2 regions of the Streptomyces sp. NPDC055632 genome follow, and region 2 is predicted to be linked to the other one. Evidence: riboswitches for the same ligand, from Rfam matches in the RefSeq annotation. Region 2 holds a riboswitch; the other holds the start of a gene.

Region 1 (7,035 bases), on a different contig from region 2:
CGGTCTGAAGACCCGCGCCTGGCCGGAGACCAGGGCCTCCCTGGAGAACCTGGTCGCCGCCGCCCGCACCGTGCGGGAGGAGCTGTCCGGCTCGTGACGCCGTCCGCCGGGTCCGGGGCCGCGCGCCCCGGACCCGGCGGTCCGGGAGCCCCGGCCGCCCCGTCGCGGGTGCGCGCGCGTAGCGTGGGGTACACGTCGGCTCCATAAGCCCCTGACCTCCGGAGACCCGCCTGTGTCCAGCGTCGCACCCACCCGCACGTCCGTCGTGGAGTCCCTCATGGAGCGCTTCCCGGGGATTCCCCGGGAGGCCGTGCTCAAGGAGGACCTGCTGCGCGGCGGGGTCGCCTTCGACCCCTCCGCCCTGTCCGGCAACGAAGGCGGTGAGGTGAAGCCGAAGTCGTACTTCATCTTCTCCTTCGACCACCGGACGCTGCCCGAGCTCGGGGAGGCGGCCCTGAACCGCCCGCCGGAGGAGATCGTGCTGACCGGCGGTCCGTACGGGCTGCGCCGCACGGTGGTGTCGGTGCGGGTGAACCCGTCCTCGCCGTACCGGGTCGCGCCGGACGAGGACGGGGCGCTCGCCCTCTTCCTCGACGGGGCGCGGATCGCGGACGTCGGCCTGCCGCCGATGCCGGAGTACTACCGGCACCCGCTGTCGAACGGCAAGTCCGTGATGGAGGTGGCGCCGACGATCCAGTGGGGCTACCTGATCTACCTGACGGTCTTCCGGGTGTGCCAGTACTTCGGCGCCAAGGAGGAGTGCCAGTACTGCGACATCAACCACAACTGGCGCCAGCACAAAGCGGCGGGCCGCCCGTACACCGGGGTGAAGCCGGTGGACGAGGTCCTGGAGGCCCTGGAGATCATCGACCGGCACGACACGGCCCGCGCGTCGACCGCCTACACCCTGACCGGCGGGGCCGTCACCTCGCGGGTCGGCGGGAAGGACGAGGCCGACTTCTACGGGCAGTACGCGCAGGCGATCGAGGAGCGCTTCCCCGGCCGCTGGATCGGCAAGGTCGTCGCGCAGGCCCTGCCCAAGGAGGACGTGCGGCGCTTCCACGACTACGGCATCCGGATCTACCACCCGAACTACGAGGTCTGGGACCGGCGCCTGTTCGAGCTGTACTGCCCCGGCAAGGAGCGCTACATCGGCCGGGACGAGTGGCACCGCCGGATCCTGGACTCGGCGGAGGTCTTCGGGCCGCGCAACGTCATCCCGAACTTCGTCGCCGGGGTCGAGATGGCGCGTCCCTCGGGCTTCCTGACCGTGGACGAGGCGATCGCCTCCACCCGGGAGGGCCTGCGGTTCTTCATGTCGCGCGGGATCACGCCCCGGTTCACCACCTGGTGCCCGGAGCCGACGACGCCGCTGGGCCGCGAGAACCCGGACGGCGCACCGCTGGAGTACCACCTGCGGCTCCTGGAGGCGTACACGGAGACGCTCCGGGAGAACAACCTCACCGCCCCGCCCGGCTACGGTCCGGCCGGTCCCGGGCGCGCGGTGTTCTCGGTCAGCTCCTTCATGGACGCGCTGGACCCGGAGCCCGGCGAAGGGGCGTAGGAGGGCCCGGCCGTCCCCAGGAAGCGGACGTGGGGGCGGCCGCCGGGCTCCGGCCGGGTCACGGCGGCCCGGACCCGGTAGACGTCCGCGATCAGCTCCTCGGTGAGCACCTCGTCCGGCGTGCCGCAGGCGACCACGCGGCCGCCGGAGAGGACCACGAGCCGCTCGCAGTACACGGCCGCGAGGTTCAGGTCGTGCAGGGCGACGACGGCGGTGAGGCGCAGCCCCGAGACCAGCTCCATGAGGTCCAGCTGGTGCTGGACGTCGAGGTGGTTGGTGGGCTCGTCGAGGAGGAGTTCGCGCGGCTCCTGGGCGAGGGCGCGGGCGATCTGGACGCGCTGGCGCTCGCCGCCGGAGAGGGTCCGCCAGGGCTGGCGGGCGCGGTCGGCGAGCCCGGTGCGGGCGAGGGCGGAGCGGACGGCGGCCTCGTCCGCCGCCGAGGGCGGGGTCCAGGCCCTGCGGTGCGGGACGCGGCCGAGGCGTACGACGTCGAGGACGGTCAGGTCGGTCTGGGTGTCGGACTGCTGCTCGACCGTGGCGAGGCGCCGGGCGACGGTCCTGCGGCCGAGGCCGGCCAGCGGGTCGCCGTCGAGGGTGACGACCCCGGAGTCGGGGGCGAGGACGCCGGCGAGGAGCCGCAGGAGCGTGGACTTGCCGGAGCCGTTGGGGCCGAGGAGGCCGGTGACGGTCCCGGGGACCGGGGCGACGCTGACGCCGTCGAGGACGAGGACGCCGCCGGCGGTGCGCGAGACCCGGTCGGCGCGGAGGCCCGTGCCCGTGTCTTCTCCGGTGGGGGTCATCGCGTGCTCCTCGTGCTGCGCGTGCGGTGGAGGACGAGGACGAAGGCCGGTACGCCGATCAGCGAGGTCACCACGCCCACCGGCACCTCCTGGGGGTCGAGGACGGTGCGGGCGAGCGTGTCGGCCCAGACCAGGAAGACCGCTCCGGCCAGGGCGGTGACCGGCAGGAGCCGGGCGTGCCCGGGGCCGGTGAGCGCGCGGGCGGCGTGCGGCAGGACGAGTCCGACGAAGCCGATGGCCCCGGCGGCGGAGACCAGGGCGGCCGTCAGGAGGGCGGTGACGCACAGGAGGACGAGCCGGGTCCGGGCGACGGAGACGCCGAGCGAGGCGGCGGCCTCCTCGCCGAAGGCGAACGCGTCCAGGGTCCGCGCGTGTCCCAGGCAGGTCGTCAGGGCCGCCGCGAGGACCGCGAGGCACACCCACACGTCGGTCCAGCCGGCCCCGGCGAGCGAGCCGAGCAGCCAGAAGAGGACGCCCCGGGTGGTCTCCGCGTCGGCGGCCGTCATCACGACGAAGGAGGTGAGGGCGGAGAAGAGCTGCATGGCGGCGACCCCGGAGAGGACCACGCGGTCCGTCGAGCCGCCGAGGGTGTGGCTGAGCAGCAGCACGAGCGCGAAGGAGCAGACCGCCCCGAGGAACGCCCCGCCGGTGACGGAGAGGACTCCCCCGCCGACCCCGAGGACGACGACCGCGACCGCGCCGGTCGAGGCGCCGGAGGAGACGCCGAGGACGAAGGGGTCGGCGAGCGGGTTGCGCAGCAGCGACTGCATCACCGCGCCGCAGAGGGCGAGCCCGGCGCCGCAGACGGCGGCCAGGAGGGTGCGGGGCAGCCGCAGGTCCCAGACGATCCCGTCCCGGATCGGGGAGAGCGCCGGGGCGCCGCCGCCGAGGTGGGCGGCGACCGTCGCCCACACGTCGGCGACGCCGATGCGGGCCGGGCCGATGGTGATCGCCGCGGCGACCGACGCGGCCAGGAGGGCGAGTCCGGCCGCCGTCCACAGCAGGGCCGCGGCTCCCTTCCGTACCGAAGCGGCAGCCGGAGAGGTGGTGGTCACTTGGCGAGGCCGTACGAGCGGAGCGCCGCCGCCACCTTCTCGACGGCCTCGACGGTGCGGATCGTGGGGTTGAGCGCCTGGCCGCTGAGGAGCACGTACCGCTTGTTCCTGACCGCCGTCATGGTGCGGGTGACCGGGTCGGACTCCAGGAACTCGATCTTCTTGGCGGCGCTCTCGGCCGACTGCGAGCGGCGGGTGAGGTCGCCGATGACGAGGACGTCGGGGTCGCGGTCGGCGACGGTCTCCCAGTTGATCTGGGGCCACTCCTCCTTGGTGTCGTCGAAGACGTTCTTCGCGCCCAGCTCGCGGGAGACGATGCCGGGGGCGCCGCAGCAGCCCGCCATGTAGGGCGCCTCGGAGTTGGCGAACCAGTAGAGGACCGTGGCGTCCCCGAAGCCTCCGCCCGAAGCGGCCTTCGTCACACGGGCCTTGAGCTCCGCGACGAGCTTCTCGCCGCGCTCCGGCACCGCGAAGATCCGGGCCAGGTCGCGGATCTCGCCGTAGACCGTCTCCATGGTGAGCGGTTGGACGCGGACGCCGTCGCCGTCGCCGCTGTTGTCCTTGCCGACGCAGTCGGTGGGCGAGAGGTAGGTGGGGACGCCGAGCTGCTCGAACCGCTCGCGGGCCGCCACCCCGCCCTTGCCGAGGGTGTACGCGAAGGAGGCGGCGGCGAAGTCGGGTTCGGCGTCGAGGACCTTCTCGAAGGAGGGGTAGCGGTCGGCGAGGCGCGGGACCCCGGCGTTCTCCTCCTCCAGCCCCTTGAGGACGGGGTCCGTCCAGGTGCCGGTGCCCACCATGCGGTCGGCGAGGCCGAGGGAGAGCATGATCTCCGCCGCGCCCTGGTCGAGGGCGACGGCCCGCTCCGGCGCGCGCTCGACGCGGACGGGCCGTCCGCAGTTGTCGTCGAGGGTGACCGGGTACCCGGTCTTCGCCTCCCCGGCGCCGCCCGCGGGCCGGACGGGGGCGGGGGTGGTCCCCGCGCCGCAGCCGGTGGCGGTCAGGAGCAGGGCTCCGGTCAGGAACAGCACGGCGGAGCGGACGGGGTGTGCGAGCGGCACGGGACTTCCTCTGCGGCCACGGCTCATGCGCGGAGCCTGTCGTACGGTGCTCCCCGGGCGGGCGTGCGCCGGGGCCGCCAGCAGGTCTTCGGACTCGGGGTCGGCCGGACGGGGCGCCTTCCCGGGCCGTCGTCGTCGCCGCCCAGTGGCCGATGCTCCGCCCGTCGCCCTCACCGCTGCGCGTCAGTTCCGGTCTCGCACCGGATTCCCTGACCCGTGCACGCACCCGTTCGGGCGCGTACAAAGGTGCGACTGGCCCCGGCACAGTACCACCGGGCCGGGGGCGTGCCCCGGGGCGCGGTCGGCGTCAGAGGCGCAGCTCCCTGGCCTCGAAGCGGCCGTCCCCGAGGACCAGGACGAAGGAGACCTGCTGCCCCTCGGAGACGGTCCGGCTCTCGTCCTCGATGTCCTCCGCGCTGAACCAGACCTGGTCCTGGGAGCCGACGGGGACGACGAACCCGTATCCCCCGAGACGGTTGAAGGACCGCACGAACCCTTTGCTCCTGCCTTCCACGGCTGCCTCCTCCTCGGCGTCGGCGACGCGGGCGAGGGGTGTCCCGGCCGGGTCCGGCCGCGTCCGCGTCTCAGGGGAGGTGTACCCCGCCCGTCCGCGCTTCGCCCGTCGGCGGGCGGGCGGTGCGCGAGCACTCCCGGGGATCTCGTAGAATATTCAACAGAGGTCCGGTGTCGGAGATCCCCCGTGTTCGACACCGGGCCTCGTCGTGCGTCCGGCGCCTTCCGGAGGGGGCGGGGCGTCCCTCAGCGGCCGCCGGGGTACGAGATCCTCGCCGTGATCCTGGCGATGCGCGCCGCCGTCTCGGCGGGCGGGGCCACCGGCTGGACGATGTGGCTGACGGTGAGCCGGACGACCGTCTCGACGGCGAGCCCGCGCGACTCATCGTCCACCTCGGGCCAGGCCTCGGTCGCGTACGCGTGGAGCATCGCCATGGCCGTGCCGAAGACCGGCTCCGCGCGGGTGGTGAGGTAGGCGAGGAGGTCGTCCTCGCCGCCCCGCGCCGCGACCAGGACGCTCTTGATGAGGGGGTTGTCCACGGTCTGCTGGAGCGTGTAGCCGACGCCGGCCGCCGCCGCTGCCTCCAACTCGCCCCGGTGGGAGTCGAGTTCGCGCTCGATGCCGATCAGGAAGCCCTCCAGCTCGCGCTGGACCAGGGCGTTGCCGATGGCCTCCTTCGCACCGAACTCGTTGTAGAGGGTCTGGCGGCTGATGCCGGCGGCCCGCGCGATGGAGGTCATGCGCAGCCCGCTCCAGCCCTCGGCGGCGACGAGGCGGTAGGCGGCGTCGAGCACCTGCTCGCGCAGCAGGGACCGGACGCTCTCGCGGAAACGTGTCATCGTGCCCCCACTTTATCCACGGGGAACCGCCCCGAGGAGGGGTGCGCGGGGGCCGGTCCGGGACCGGCCCCCGGGCCGGGGCGGGGCGGGTTCAGAGCGCGGTGCCGCCCGTCACGTCCACGTACTGGCCGGTGATCCAGCGGGCGTCGTCGGAGACGAGGAAGGCGACCACGTCCGCCACGTCGGCGGGCGTCCCGAGCCGGTTGAAGACCGAGAGCGCGGCGAGGGCGGCGCTCGCCTCGGGCGTCGCCCGGCGCCGCGCGTTCATGTCCGTCGCGATGTAGCCGGGGGCCACGGCGTTGACCGTGATGCCCCGGGGCCCCAGCTCCTTGGCGAGGGCGAGGGTCATCGTGTCGACGGCCCCCTTGGTCATCGCGTACGTGACGGAGTCGGGAAAGGCGTGCCGCGTCGCCGCCGAGGAGATGTTGACGATCCGGCCGCCGTCGCGCAGCCGACCGAGGCCCTGCTGGACGAGGAAGAGCGGGGCCCTCACGTTGATCGCGAACAGCCGGTCGAAGGTCTCGGTGGTGAGCTGGTGGATGCGGCCGGAGCCGCTCGCGCCCGCGTTGTTGACGAGGACGTCGAACCCGGGCCCCTCGCCCAGCTCCGCGAGGCCGGCGTCCAGGGCGGCGTAGAACACGTCGACGGCGTCCGGCGCCGCCAGGTCCGCGCGGAACGGGAAGGCCCGGCCGCCGTTCTTCTCGACGGTCGCCACCGTCTCGCGGGCGGCCTCCTCGTCGCTGCCGTAGTGCACGGCGACCAGGGCGCCGTCGCGGGCGAGGCGCTCGGCGATGCCCCTTCCGATGCCACGGCTCGCTCCGGTGACGATCGCGGTCCTGCCGTCCAGCGCGGACATGTCGGTGGCGCCTTCTCTCGGTTCGTTCGGTTCGTTCGGTTCGTTCGGTCGGGGTGGTGCGGTGCGGTGCGGGCCGGGGGCCCGCGGTTCTTGCGGTTCGTCGCGGACCGGGGCCGGCGGTGCGTCTGGTCCGGAGGCGGTGGTGCCGGTCAGGAGGGCCCGGGTGCGGCCGCCCGGGCGGGGCCGAGCGTGCTCCGGTACCACTCCAGGTGGCCGGCGATCCCCTCGGCGAAGCCGGGGCCCGGGTCGCAGCCCAGCTCCTTCCAGGGCCGGTCGTCGGAGAACCAGTGGTCGACGGCGAGCATGTCGAGGTGGTGGACGGCGAAGGGATGGGCCGCCAGGAGGGCGC
Region 2 (7,035 bases):
CCCGCCAGGGGGGGGGGGCGCCCGCGGCCGGGCCCCGGCCGTCGGGATCAGGCTCCCCAGCGCAGGGCGACGGTGTCGCCCACGTTGATCACCTTCTCGCGCAGGGCCCCGGCGAAGGAAGAGCCGTCGACGCTGACCTTCCAGGTGTTCGTACCGCTGTTGGCCTTGCCGTTGAGGGCGGTGATCGCGCCGGTGCCGGACGACGGGGTCACGCTCGTGACGCAGCCGGCCGGGGTGGCGCCGCCCGTCGCGGCGGCCAGGACGGCGCCGAGGGTCGTCGTCGTGCCCGTCGGCGTGAAGGCCACCGAGCACACCTTGAGGTTCCCGGCCCCGTCGTCGACGGTCAGCGCCAGCCTGGTGGCGGTGCCCGACGTGAAGCCGGACTGGGCGACCCACTGCGTGGCCCCGGAGGTGACCGGGACCGGAGGCGCGGCCGTGAAGCCGCCGCCGGCCACCGCGCGCAGGGAGTCGATCGAGGCGTAGGCGGAGGGCACGGTGTCGGCGGGCTTGTACTTGAAGCCGCCGGCCGGGTTGTACTGGTTCGCGATCAGGAAGTCGACCGGGGTCTTGCCGAGACCGGTGAGGAAGTCCCCGGTCTGCGGGTTGATGCCACAGGCGTTGAGGCCGGAGACCCCCCAGCCGTTGGAGCTGGTGTTCACCCCGTACAGGGAGTTGAAGGCGCCGGAATTGTTGACCAGCTTGCCCTTGAGGAAGGTCTTCGCCTGGACGACGTCCGCGTCGGTGTTCGGAACGCCGGAGACGCAGAGGGCGGCCATGGCGGCGCCCGTCATGTCGACGTCGCTCGCGGTGTTGAGGGCGGTCGGGTCGCCCTCGACCTTCTGGTACGTCCAGCCGCCGTCGTTGTGCTGGTTCGCGCGGATGCGGGCGACCAGCGCGTCCGTGAGCGACTGGGGGACGCGGACGGTACCGGCCTGGGTCTTGGCGCCGCGCAGCGCGAGGGCCGCGAAGACGGTGCCGTTGAAGTTCGAGGACGGACCGAAGTAGCCCGGCTCGGCCGTCTGCCAGTACGAGTAGACGTGCGCGATCAGGTTGCGCGAGGCGGAGACGCGGGCCGGGTCGATGCCCGCCGCGTACGCGTTGAGCGTGCCGCGCTCGTAGTCGGTCACCACCGGGGACGCGGACGGCCAGCCGGACGTGGACAGCAGGTTGCGGTACACGGTCCGGGCGTTCTTGGTGGTGTCGCCGCCCGGGGCGACGTCGACGACGGCGGTGCCGGCGGCGGCGAAGGCGCCGAACGCCCACTCGTTGGACAGACCGGACCCGGCGTAGGAACCGTCGGCCGCCTGGAGGGACTTGAGGTAGGCGACCCCGTTGGTCTTGGAGGTGGCTATCTGCGCGGGCGTCGAGGTCGCGAAGGCGGGCAGCGTGGCGAGGGCGAGGGCGCCGAGGGCCGCGGGGACCGCGAGCGCGATCCGGCGTGACGTGCGGGGACGGGACATGGCCTGCTCCTGGAGTCGGCGGACGCCGGCCGCACCGGTGCACGCCGGGCGTCGCCGTGCGGAGGCACGGCCGGGCGTGGCCGGGGGAGCCGCCGTCCGAAACGCGTGGTACGGCTTCCTGTACTGCATCGCCGTATGGGCATTCGGGCTCGGAGACGGCTCCGCCGTCCCACACCGCTGCGCGTCAGCTCCGGGTTCGCACCGGATTCCCCCATGTGGCAGCCCAGGACGCTACCCGAGCGATCAAGGGTCCGCCACCCACTCGGAGACGGCGCGGACCGCGTGCCTCCCCGCGCCCCGGAGTGAGACGCACGGCACCTTGACGCCCCGCTCGGATCCGTGTTGCACTCCGCCTGATAAGCATTCAGCCCCAGGGGAAGCCGGTCGAATTCCGGCGCTGACCCGCAACCGTAGACCCGGCTCGTCCCGGGTGAGCCGGAATGCCTGGGGCCCGGATCGAGTACGAAGGAACGCCGTCGCGGACTACGGCGTGGTCATCGCCGCCTCCCCACGGCATCACAGCCGTGCGGGTCGCATCGCCACGCACGCAGCCGCCCGGCAGAGACGAGGGGCCGCGGTGGGGACCGAACAGCAGGCGAAGCGGGGGGCGAGAGCGAGACGGCGACTGCTGTCCCTCCTGACCGCCTCCTTCGTGACACTCGGCGCCGGAGTGGTCTTCCTCACGACCGCCCCGCCGGCCGAGGCCGACCCCATCGACCGGTGCACCCGCACGACCGGCGCCATCGTCGCCGTCGACTTCGGCCGCTGGGGCGGCCCGGTGGTGCGCGGCTGCGACACCACGCCCACGACCGGCTACGAACTGCTCCACTCGGCCGGTTTCACCACGACGGGAACGGGCCACGACGGCCCCGCCTTCCTCTGCCGCATCGGCAACAAGGCCTTCGCCAAGGGCAGGGAGTACCCCACTCCGGCCGAGGAGGACTGCGTCCTCACCCCGCAGGCCACCGCCTACTGGTCGTACTGGATCGCCTCGCCCGGCCAGCGGAAGTGGACCTACAGCCCGCTGGGCGCCATGTCCCGCACCCTCAAGCCGGGCGACGTGGACGCCTGGGTCTTCGGCGCCACCGACATCGGAGGCACCAGGGGCAGGCCCTCGTTCACGCCCGACGAGGTCCGCGCGGAGGGCGGCGACCCGCCGGCCCCGGGCGACCCGGCCCCGCCGAACGTGCCCCCGGGCACCGTCGACGTGCCCGCCGCGACCCGCTGGCTCGCCGACCGGCTGACGAACGGACAGCGCGTCGTCGACGAGGGCGCCACCGACCCCAACTACCTCGCCACCACCGAGGTCGCCTACGCGCTGGCCGCGGCCGACGGCGAGGGCCCCGCCGCCCGGCGGATCGCCGACTTCCTCGGCAGGCCCGAGCACACCGGGGCCTACGCCTACCCGGCCGGGAAGGACCAGGCCCCGGACGCCACCGCCGCCGCCCGCCTCGCGCTCGTCGCCGAGGCCACCGGCAAGGACCCCCGCGCCTTCGGCGGCCACGACCTGCTCGGCGACCTCGTGGCGAACGTCTGCCACAGCGGTGCCGACGCGCCGCAGCCCGTCCCCGGCTGCGCGACCAGGGGCGACTTCCGCACCACCGGACAGACCGAGGGCCAGGCACTGGCCGTCATCGCCCTGCTGAGCGGCGGAGTGACCCCGCCCGCCGACTCCGTCACCCGCCTCGCCCGACTCCAGTGCGACGACGGCGGGTTCCCCAGCTTCCTGATCCTCGACGGCCAGGTGTGCGAGAGCGAGCCCGGCACCACCGCCCTCGTCGCGCTCGCCCTCCAGCGGGCCGGCGGCCACCTCCCCGTGGTGACCAGGGCCCGGTCCTCGCTCAAGAAGGCCCAGTTCCCGACGGGTGCCTGGCCCGCCGCCTCCTACAGCACGCCGGGCAGCGCCCACGCCACCGGCTGGGTCGCCCAGACCCTGCGGGCCCTCGGCGACCGGGGCCACGCGGACGCGGGCCTCTCCTGGCTCTCCCGGCAGCAGCTCCCCGGCGGCGGCTTCGCCTTCGAGGAGGGCACCGAGGACCCGCTGCTCTACGCCACCACCGCGGCCGTCGTCGCGGGCGCGAAGAGCGACCTGGTGGCGCTGACCACCGAGGAGCCCGAGCCGCCCACGCCCACCACCCCTCCCACGACACCCCCCACCACCCCGCCGACCACCACCCCTCCGACCGGCCCCCCGGCCGGTGAGGGACCGGACCTGAGGAAGGGGTCGGCCTACCTCGCGGGCCGACTGGTCCAGGGCCGCTACTACGAGTCCACCCGGGGCTTCGCGGAGTACGGCCTGACCATCGACGGCGCCTACGCGCTCGCCGCCACCGGCCACGACAACACCACCCTGCGCAACATCGTCGACTTCCTCGACAAGGGCGGCAAGGACGGCACGGGCCGCGGCGTCCACGACTGGACCAAGGCCGGGACGAAGTACGCGGGCGGCGGGTTCATCGGCAAGGCGGCGGTGCTCGCCGAGTCCGTGGGCCGCGACCCCCGGAACTTCGGCGGACGGGACCTGATCGCCGCGCTCGCCGAGGGCGTCTGCCCGGCCGCGACCCCGAACGAGCCCAGGAAGTGCGCGGCCAAGGGCAACTACACCTACGCGACCTCCGTCTTCTCCCAGTCCCTGGGCGTCATCGCCCAGGTCCGGGCGGGCGAGACGGCCGCCGCGGCCGAGCCGATCTCCTACCTCAAGAGCCTCCAGGACCCCGCGACGGGCGCCTGGCCCAGCCTCATCGGCGAGAAGAGCGGCCTGGAGGTCGACTCCACCGCCATGGCCGCGATGACCGTGGACCTGCTCCCCGACGCCGCCTCGCAGGCGGCCGTCGACAAGGCCCTCGCCTGGCTGGCCGCCCGGCAGCTCCCCGACGGCGGCTTCCCCGGCGCCTCCGGCAACTCCGTCAACTCCGCGGCCCTCGCGATCCAGGGCCTGTCGCTGGACGCCGACACGTACGCCGTCCCCCTCGCGAAGGCCCGGAAGTTCCTGCTCTCGCAGCAGAACAAGGACGGCGGCTTCAACGTCGCCAAGGGCGGCCAGCCCGGCTCCGACGTCCGCGCCTCCGCGCAGGCCGTCGGCGGAGCCACCGGCATCTCCTTCGGCGTGCTGACCCGCGACCTGAGCGGCACCACGGCCCAGCCGGTCCCGAGCCCGACCGGATCCCCCTCCGCCCCCGCCATCGTCACCACGGGCGACGAAGCCGGCGGTTCCTCCTCCACCGGGGGCCCGGCCTCCGGCACCGGCGGCAGCCTCGCCGCCACCGGATCCCGGGTCACCGGCCTCGCCGCCGCGGCCGTGGCGCTCGTTCTCGCCGGCTGGGGCACGGTCCACCTCGCCCGCCGCCGCCGTGAGACCTCGGGAGGCCCGGCATGAGCGTCCGACGATGGATACGCGCCCTCGGCCGCACGACGGCCGCGCTGGGGCTGACGGTGGCGGCCCTCGCCGTCACCGCCGCCCCGGCCGGGGCCGCCCCGCAGCCGATGGGGCAGTGCACCACCTCCTCCGGAGTCGTCCTCGCCGTCGACTTCAGCCACTGGGGCGGTCCCGTCTACCGCTCCTGCGGCACGACCCCCACCACCGGGTACGAGCTCCTCAACCAGGGCGGCTGGGCCACGACCGGCACCGGGCACGACGGCCCCGCGTTCATCTGCCGGATCGGCTACAGCGGCCACCAGGGCGGCAAGCAGTACCCGACGCCCCGGCAGGACGACTGCGTCCTCACCCCGCCGGCCTCCGCGTACTGGTCGTACTGGCACGCGAACCCGGGCCAGAACACCTGGGAGTACAGCCAGCTCGGCGCGATGCTCTACAAGCCGAAGCCCGGCAGCGTCGACCTGTGGATCTTCGGCGGCACCGACATCGAGGGCACCCGCGGGCGCCCGACCGTCACCCCCGACCAGCTGCGCGCCCACAACACCCGGCCGAAGGGCGGGCCCGCCCCGAAGGACACCCGGACCGCGGCCCCGCCGCCGCCCGGCACCGACACCGGACCCGCCCCCGAGAACCCGCCCGCCCCGGCGCCGCCCACGACGAAGGCACCGGCCGTCCCCCCGGCCCCGAAGAGCCCCACCGCCCCGGCGACCCCCTCCCCGAGCCCGTCGAAGAGCGCCCCGCCCACCCCCTCCCCGAGCACCTCGACGACCGGCACCCCGGCCGCCGCCTCCGGGCCCCGGGTGGTCGACGCGGCGCCCGCCGCGGACGCCGCCCACGACGCGGGCTCGTACGTGCCCGCCGTCGTCACCGGGGTCCTGGGCCTGCTGATCGGCGCCGCCGCCGTGTTCGCGGCCAAGCGCCGCCGTCGTACGGAGTAGCCGCGTGCCCCGCACCACCGCGGCGGCGGTCCAGCCGTCCGCGCCCGGCCCCGCGCCGGACGCGGGCGGCCGCCGTCTGCCCCGCACCCTGCACCCCGTCGCCTGGTGGATCTGGGCCCTGGCGCTCGCCACCGCCGTCAGCCGCACCAACAACCCGCTGCTGCTCTTCCTCGTCCTCGCGGTCCTCGGATACGTCATCAGCATGCGCCGCACCGAGGCCCCCTGGGCGCGCGGCTTCACGTACTACCTCTACCTCGCCCTCACCGTCGTGGCGATCCGCGTGGTCTTCCGGGCGATCTTCGCCACCGGCATCACGCCCCGCGACCACTTCCTCTTCTCCCTGCCGCACATCCCCACACCGGACTGGTACGCGGGCATCCAGATCGGCGGCCCGGTCTCCCTGGAGGCGCTGCTCTCCGCCGCCACCGACGGACTGCGGCTCGCCTGCATGCTCTGCTGCATCGGCGCAGCCAACACCCTCGCCAACCCCAAACGGGCCCTGCGCGTGCTGCCGGGCGCCCTCTACGAACTCGGCGTGGCCGTCACCGTCTCCATCAGCGTCGCGCCCCAACTGGTCCAGAGCGTCCAGCGCGTGCACCGGGCACGGCGACTGCGCGCCGGACGCACCAAGGGCCTGCGCGCCCTGCGCGGCATCGTCGTCCCCGTCCTGGAGGACGCCCTCGAACGCTCCCTGCGCCTCGCCGCCGCCATGGACTCCCGCGGCTACGGGCGCGCCGGAACGGCCACCCGCCGCTCCCGGCGCACGACCGGCGCCCTCATGCTGCTCGGCATGTGCGGCCTGTGCGCGGGGGCGTACGGGCTCCTCGACGCCACCGCCCCCACCCTCCTCGGCTTCCCGGCCCTGGCGGCCGGCGGCCTGCTGTGCGTGGCCGGACTCCGCCTCGGCGGGCGCCGCGTCACCCGCACCACCTACCGGCCCGACCCCTGGAAGGCCGCCGAGTGGGCCGTCGCCGGCTGCGGCGTCCTCTCGGCCGTCCTCCTCTTCGGCAACGCGGGCTTCGACGCCGCCGAACTCAACCCCTCCCTCTACCCGCTGAGCTGGCCCACCCTGCCCCTGGTGCCGGCCGCCGCGATCCTCCTGGCGGGAACCGCGGGATTCCTGTCCCCGCCCCCGAGCCAGCCCGTCCGCCCGGCCGTCCCGGCACAGCGCACCAAGGAAACCGAGTGATCACCTTCGACCAGGTCACCGTCCGGTACGAGGACACGGCCGAACCCGTCCTGCGGGACGTCGACCTGACCG

What was found. A riboswitch is a leader RNA that binds a small molecule or an ion and turns the genes downstream of it on or off. The one in region 2 is predicted to bind cobalamin.
Region 1: it holds a riboswitch for cobalamin, as region 2 does, so the genes downstream of both, ACWGSR_RS09215 (ABC transporter substrate-binding protein) here and ACWGSR_RS34840 (hypothetical protein) in region 2, are expected to answer to the same signal.

What each region holds. Positions count from the first base shown of each region.
Region 1 covers NZ_JBSHHY010000005.1:5,768-12,802, reverse strand. Annotated here, with positions in the region: gene metE (5-methyltetrahydropteroyltriglutamate--homocysteine S-methyltransferase) at 1-97, shown strand, start outside; gene ACWGSR_RS09230 (radical SAM protein) at 278-1,564, shown strand; gene ACWGSR_RS09225 (ABC transporter ATP-binding protein) at 1,477-2,364, opposite strand; gene ACWGSR_RS09220 (FecCD family ABC transporter permease) at 2,361-3,419, opposite strand; gene ACWGSR_RS09215 (ABC transporter substrate-binding protein) at 3,416-4,477, opposite strand; cobalamin riboswitch at 4,554-4,734, opposite strand; gene ACWGSR_RS09210 (cold-shock protein) at 4,785-4,991, opposite strand; gene ACWGSR_RS09205 (TetR family transcriptional regulator) at 5,237-5,830, opposite strand; gene ACWGSR_RS09200 (SDR family NAD(P)-dependent oxidoreductase) at 5,922-6,686, opposite strand; gene ACWGSR_RS09195 (NAD-dependent epimerase/dehydratase family protein) at 6,836-7,035, opposite strand, start outside.
Region 2 covers NZ_JBSHHY010000052.1:86-7,120, forward strand. Annotated here, with positions in the region: gene ACWGSR_RS34840 (hypothetical protein) at 48-1,460, opposite strand; cobalamin riboswitch at 1,583-1,710, opposite strand; gene ACWGSR_RS34845 (prenyltransferase/squalene oxidase repeat-containing protein) at 2,038-4,836, shown strand; gene ACWGSR_RS34850 (hypothetical protein) at 4,833-5,774, shown strand; gene ACWGSR_RS34855 (energy-coupling factor transporter transmembrane component T) at 5,779-6,963, shown strand; gene ACWGSR_RS34860 (ABC transporter ATP-binding protein) at 6,960-7,035, shown strand, end outside.